Regions from separate parts of the Uliginosibacterium sp. TH139 genome, predicted to be linked through region 1. Evidence: predicted binding sites of a transcription regulator. Region 1 holds the regulator's gene; the other holds the start of a gene.
What was found. The regulator FliA, encoded in region 1, starts transcription of late flagellar genes. The targets are predictions, from matches to a motif close to CTAAAGTTNNNNNNNNNNNNGCCGNTA.
Positions count from the first base shown of each region.

Region 1 (3,399 bases):
AATCCGGGTTTTCGGCCAAGCTGGCCCGCAACCTGACCGAGGGGGTCAATGGCGAGCTCGGCGCGAGCGAGGTTCGCAACGAAATCCGCAACCGCCTTGCGCGCCGTCTCAAGCTGGTCGATAGCGATGCCGACCTGATCGAGCGCGGTGGCGTTTACGCCCTGGTCGGCCCCACTGGGGTGGGCAAGACCACCACCGCCGCCAAGCTCGCCGCACGCTGCGTGGTGCGCCACGGCGCCGACAAGCTGGCTCTGATCACCACTGATGGCTACCGGATCGGCGCGCATGAGCAGCTGCGCATCTATGGCCGCATCCTCGGCGTGGCCGTGCACGTGGTGCGCGATGCGGCCGACCTGCGCCAGACCCTGCAGGATCTGCGCAACAAGCACATGGTGCTGATCGACACGATGGGCATGAGCCAGCGCGACAAGATGGTCGTCGAGCAGGCTTCCATGCTGACCTCAGCCGGTGTCGTGCGACGCCTGCTGGTGCTGAATGCCACTTCACGGGGTGACACACTGGATGACGTGGTGGCCGCCTACGATGGCCCGGATCTTGCGGGATGCATCCTGAGCAAGGTTGATGAGGCCGCTTCGCTGGCGCCGGTGCTGGATGTGGCGATGCGCCGCGAACTCCAGGTGTATTACGTGGCCAATGGTCAGCGGGTGCCCGAGGATCTGCATCTGCCCAACCGGGGTTATCTGGTGCACCGCGCCTTGCGTGAGTTGAAGGCAGATTCGCCTTACAAGCTCGAATCGCTCGACGCCTGCATGCTGATGGCGGCCACGCCGGAAAGCAGCAGCCAGCAGCGAGCCAACGCAGGAGGAGGCTTTCGATGAATGACATCATGCAGCGTGCTGCCAGGGTGAGTCGCCAGGTCGATCAGGCCGACGGCCTGCGCCGCCTGCTGCATGCGGCGCCGCCCGAGGTGTTGGCGGTGCTGCCCTGTGGTGGTGGCGCCAGCCGCTGGCTGGCTGCGCAGTTGCGGGTGAGGGCTGAGAGCGGCTTACGTCTGCTGGTGCTCGAAGAGCGCTTGGCCGCCGGCAACATGGGTGACTGCCTGGGGCGTAATCCGCGCTTCGATCTGCGCATGGCGGTGGAGGGCTTGATGCCGGCTTCCAGCTGCCTGGTTGAAGCCCAGCCCGGACTGGAGATCGCGCAGGTGGCGGCGTTGGTCGAGCAGTTGGGGAGCGAGCGCATCTTCAATCAGCGGGCTATCGAACAGCTGCGTGGTCTGCGTGCCGGGCACGATGAATGGGTGATCGTGGCCCAGCCGGCTGAGTTGCGCAGCCTCTCGGCGCTGGCTTTTGCTGCGCCGCGCCTGCTTTTGCTGCTGGATGCCCAGCCGATGTCCATCACCACTGCCTATGCCAGTCTCAAGCGTCTGTGTCAGGCCGGTGGCGAGCGACATGTGTCGGTGTGTTTCACGCAGCCCCCGGGGCCTCGTGAGCAAGGGCTTCTGACGAGCTTCTGCGAGACGGCGTTGAACAGGCTGGAGCTGCCTTTGCAGCCAGTTTCGAGTCTCGGTGAGGCTTTGCGCGAGCGTGCCCGAGAGACTGGGGAAAGTGCCGATGCTTTCATCGAGCGGCTGGTCCAGACTACAAGCGGTGCCACCCGCTTGCATGGCAAGGGGCCGGGGCGCGTGTGATGCGTAGAAACCGCGCCGACGAAGATGGAATAAGGCGGAACACACTGGGCTTTTCCAGCCGTCACGGCGTGCAGAAGTCTGCACAATGGTGACAAAGAGCTTTCAGGCGCCGCAATCTCCGGGAGCGGCACAGAGCCTGGATCGAACCGAAGGAAAGAGGTCGCCATGTACAACGCAGCTGGAACACTGGACAAGAACCAGCTCATTACGCGCTATGCGCCGCTGGTCAAGCGGATTGCCTACCATCTGATGGCCAAACTGCCGGCCAGCGTGCAGGTGGAAGACATCATCCAGAACGGCATGATGGGCTTGCTGGATGCCATTACGCGCTATGAGGAAGGGCTCGGCGCGCAATTTGAGACTTATGCCGTGCAGCGCATCCGTGGCGCCATGCTTGATGGCCTGCGTGAAAACGACTGGTTGCCACGCAGCCTGCGCCGCGAGATGCGGCGCATCGAAGGTGCGGTGCATACCCTGGAGCAGCAGCATGGCCGCCAGCCCACCGAGGGCGAACTTGCTGCACTGCTCGACATGCAGCTGCCCGAGTATCAGAAGATGCTGCAGGAAGCGCGTGGCTACCAGCTGGTTTATTTCGAGGACTTCGGCGATGACGATGAGGATGATTTCCTCGAGCGCCATATCGTCGGTGAAGGGGCTGATCCGCTCAACCTGCTTGAGGACGCCAACATGCGCAAGATTCTCATCCAGGCCATCGAGGATCTGCCTGATCGCGAAAAGATGGTCATGGGCCTCTACTACGAGGAAGACATGAACTTGCGTGAAATCGGCGAGGTGCTGGGCGTCTCCGAATCCCGGGTGTGTCAGCTTCACAGCCAGGCCATTGCCCGTCTGCGTTCGCGCATCTCGGGGGGGCGTGAGACTGGGCGTGGGCGTCAGCGCCGCGCCGCTGCGGCCTGAGCGGGAGACTGAGCGAGCATGGATCTGGTCAGTATTGCCGGTCTCCTGCTGGGCGTGCTGGCCATCGTTCTGGGCCAGATCTTCGAGGGCGGGCATATCGGCTCACTGGTGCAGCCAACAGCCTTCCTGATCGTGATCGGCGGCACTCTCGGTGCCGTGATGCTGCAAAGCCCTTGGAAAACCTTCCGCACTGGCCTGCAGATGGTCAAATGGGTTTTCAGGCCCCCGCTGCCGCATTTACCGGACATCATCGCCCAGGTCGTGGCCTGGAGTGGGGTGGCGCGCAAGGAAGGCCTGCTGGCGCTCGAATCGCGCATTGATCCGCACCCTGATCCCTTCGTGCGCAAAGGCCTGCAGTTGCTGGTCGATGGCGTCGAGCCTGAGCGCATCCGCGCAGTGCTGGAAGTGGATGTTTTTGCCTGGGAAGCGGATCTGAAACGCGCCACCAAGATCTGGGAAGCCGCTGGTGGCTATGCTCCCACCATTGGCATCCTCGGTGCGGTGATGGGTCTGATCCACGTGATGGAGAACCTCTCCGACCCCTCAAAGCTCGGCGCAGGGATTGCCGTGGCTTTTGTGGCTACGATCTACGGCGTGGGTTCGGCCAATCTGATCTTCCTGCCGGTCGCCAAGAAGTTGCAGGCCACGGTGGCCGATCTGGTGGCTGTGCGCGAGATGATCATCGATGGCCTGATCGGCATTGCCCACGGTGATAACCCCCGTCTGATCGAGTCGCGCTTGCAGGGATACATCGTCTGAGGCAGGCCTACAGGGCCCAGAACACGAATACGCCGAGGGTTTCCTGGCTGTCGTTTTCCAATCCGTGGCTCTGG
Region 1 covers NZ_PKRR01000005.1:112,403-115,801, reverse strand. The annotation lists gene flhF (flagellar biosynthesis protein FlhF) at 1-839, shown strand, start outside; gene C0V76_RS13135 (hypothetical protein) at 836-1,648, shown strand; gene C0V76_RS13130 (RNA polymerase sigma factor FliA) at 1,814-2,566, shown strand; gene C0V76_RS13125 (flagellar motor protein) at 2,585-3,325, shown strand; gene C0V76_RS13120 (cupin domain-containing protein) at 3,333-3,399, opposite strand, start outside.

Region 2 (3,399 bases), on a different contig from region 1:
GCGATCAGAGACCCGTGGCGGATAATTCCACCCCGGACGGGCGGGCCCGCAATCGGCGAGTCACCATCCAGATTGAATCGATGGCGCCCGAAGTGGCTGAAGCACCGGTGACCACGACAGAAGTGCTCGGCGCGCCGCGGCAGCCCGAAGGTGTGCGCCAGGTGCCGGATGCGGATGGAGCGCTGGGAACGCCGGAGAACATACGTCTGGTGCCGGGCGGGAAGGCTCCATGAATGCGCTTGGCTCAGAGGCCCGCTGGAATCTGTAAAACGACATAAAAAAACAGGCGTTGCTGATACGGATCTCGCAAAAATGGCAGGCTGCTTCGCCTTCGGATGGCTGCCATCTGCCGAAAAATGTCGGTGTGTGGCTGAAGCTACTGCTGTAGAGGCGCTCGGTCAGTGCACGAGCAGATCTGTGCAGCAATCTTTGATGCGGCCGGTGTTCAGGCAAGAGCGCGTACGTTGATCAGCAGACGTGCCGTTCAGGTGGGGCTGAGCGGTGCCGGGCGAGATGGTCCGGTGAACTTAGTAGCTACCCAGCAGGCGTGAGCCAGGGCGGGTGCGGGCGGCACCGTCCGGTCCATAGACTGTGGGCTGGTCGGAGTGCGCCATAAGAATGGCAAGGGCTTGATGATTGTGGGCGAGGCGCTCGGTGAGCAAGGCACCGTTGGCTTGATTCAGGGCACGGGCCTCGGCGACAGCCTTCAGGTAGTTGTTCCAGACCGGATTGGCTGGATCGCCAAGCAGACTTTCCACGCCGCTCTTGTCATGCTTCAGCGCAGCCTGGCCGAGCAGGCTGGTGCGGGCGTCGGCGCTTTGCTGGAGCAGACGGGCGTAGCGGTTCTTGTGTTCCGAGAGGGCAAACAATGGCTCGACGTCGCGCTCGCCCAGGATCTTTCTTTCCTGTTCAAGAACGGCGACGAAATCCCGTACCTGCTGGGTTTCAGCAATCAGCAGGGCGAGTAGGCGCTGGCGCAGCGCGCTATGGTCGGTAGCTAGGCTCACGCGCTACGGGGTTGGGCGGCGAGCATCTGGCGCACGCTGTCGAGCAGACCATCGGCGACCTTGTCCGGATTGACCTTGAACTGCCCTTGAGCAATGGCGTTCTTGATCTCGTCGACTTTGCCGCTATCGACAACCGGTGTTTCGGCAATGGCTTGCTCCAGCTTTTGCAGATTGCTGGCAAGGTTGGAAAGTTGCACCTGCGACGGGCTGGCCGAAGCGGAGCTGGTGGAAGATTCGCGGGTAGATCGGGGTTTTGAGGTGCTGACCGATCCTGGCGAAGTGACTGAATTCTCGATTTTCACGGCGTTTCCCTTCGGCTCGAGGCATGTGCGGTGCACTGGCAGGGCACGCAAGCCACTGATTTTTTAACAGGCATTCGTGATGCCATGACTGCCTTATCGGGCCTCTGGGAAAAAACTTTAGATTTTTTTGCAATCCACGGCAAGGGGCTGCCGGCGCTCCGGGGCAGAGCACAGCAGGCCTGACGGCAGGAATCGGGTCAGCGCTGAACTTCGACCAAGCCGGCCTCGCTCGCTATCCCACGCACGATTTTGCCGTTGGGCAGGCGGACGCGCAGCGTTTTGCCGCGGCCGGCGCTGCTGATGGCAATCCCCTGGTTGCTCACCTGCAGGCTGCCGGCACGGATTTCCACGCGGACTTCCTGACCCGCATCGATGATGGCTTCGCTGCGCAGCAGGCTGCGTTGCAAGGGCCGGCCGGCGGCGATGCTGGCCCGACTGGTGCGCCCGAGGGCCTCAGTTGGCGTGCTGAGCACATCTGCGGCCTGGTTGCTCAGCTCCCCTTCGATGAGCTTCATATCGTGCTCGGTGAGCGTTGCGCCGAGCGGAATCTGGCGGGCAGCTACCAGCATCTGGCCTTCCACCTTGATTCGGGAGGGGATGTAAAGGGCTTGTTGGGGCCCGGCCTGGCAGCGGGCCCCAACCGAGATGCGTCCCCAGGGGCGGCTGCCTTCGGGCAGGAGGAGTTCCCAGCGCTGGCAGGCGATGAGTTTCTCGCTCAGTGGATAGCGCCCGATTTCAATCGTGACCTTGCCGGGCAGGCTGGCGCTGCGGGCTTCGAGAAAGCGCTGCAGTGCCGGGCCGAGTTGGTCCTCTGCGTGGGCGACACAGGGGGTAAAACAACTAAGTAGCAGGAGGAGGCCGGGAAGGAGGGAGCGCATGGTGCTGCCAGATGGGTGATGGCCGATTCAAGCACAGCGCGCGCCAGCTGATGGGTCAAACAGGCGGGTGCTTGCGGGGCTATTCCGGGGAGTTTCAGCCTGCCGGCAAACATTGCCGCAGGTTGGGTGATGGCTGCCGGGAAAGCCGGTGGTTTTGCCGCTTTATCGCCGTCTGCGGACCCTAATACGGGGCTTAGGATGGTTGGCATAGAAGCTGCAATGAGTTCGTCGAGTGGCCGATGTGTGCCGGGAGCGACGGATATGTTTGAAGAGATCATGAACGGAGTTGAAGAGATGAACGTCCAGCTCGATAACGCCCTGCGCTTTCACCAGACCGCCCTCAACCTGCGCGCCGATCGCCAGGAGCTGATAGCAGGCAACATGGCCAACGCGGATACCCCCAACTACAAGGCGCGCGACATCGATTTCGGCTCTGCGCTGAGCGGTGCGCTACTGGGGCGTGCAGGCAAGCCAATTGCGCTCAGCACGACGGCCAGCCGTCACCTGAATGCGAGTGGCTCGAGCACTTTCCCGCAGCAGATGTATCGCACGGAAACGCAATCGAGCGTAGATGGCAATACGGTGAACATGGATGCCGAGCGCGCGGCTTTTGCCGAAAACTCGGTGCAGTACGAGGCCAGCATTACGTTCATCAACGGCTTGTTGCGCACCATGCAGCAGGCCGTGTCGGGCCAGTGAGCAGGGGCTGAATCATGAGCATGTTCAATGTTCTGAATATCGCTAGTTCGGCGCTCAGCGCGCAGTCCCAGCGCCTGAACACCACCGCCAGCAATCTGGCCAATGCCGAGAGCGCGGTGGGGGCCGATGGCAAGCCTTACAAGGCCAAGCAGGTCGTTTTCCAGGCCGTGAATATGGGCCAGAGCGGGCAAGGCGTGAAGGTTCAGCAGGTGGTGGAGAGCGCGGCCCCTGGCCGCATGCTCTACGACCCGAAGAGCCCGCTGGCCGACGAGAAGGGTTACGTCACCATGCCCAATGTGGATGTGGTGGAAGAGATGGTGAACATGATTTCGGCTTCGCGTTCCTACCAGACGAACGCGGAGGTGATGAATACGGCCCGCACGTTGTTGCAGCGCACGTTGGCCATTGGACAGAGCTGAGCAATCGGCGGGTAAGACAGGAGCAGGCACATGACTACCGTCAGCAGCAGTACCAGCGCGCAGGATATTTATTCCTCGCTGAACAAGACGAGCA
Region 2 covers NZ_PKRR01000004.1:66,808-70,206, forward strand. The annotation lists gene motD (flagellar motor protein MotD) at 1-233, shown strand, start outside; gene C0V76_RS10205 (flagella synthesis protein FlgN) at 528-1,007, opposite strand; gene flgM (flagellar biosynthesis anti-sigma factor FlgM) at 1,004-1,309, opposite strand; gene flgA (flagellar basal body P-ring formation chaperone FlgA) at 1,507-2,187, opposite strand; gene flgB (flagellar basal body rod protein FlgB) at 2,482-2,886, shown strand; gene flgC (flagellar basal body rod protein FlgC) at 2,901-3,305, shown strand; gene C0V76_RS10230 (flagellar hook assembly protein FlgD) at 3,336-3,399, shown strand, end outside.
Region 2: a site for FliA is predicted at 1,404-1,430, ahead of flgM (flagellar biosynthesis anti-sigma factor FlgM). Genes of this name have one in related genera too.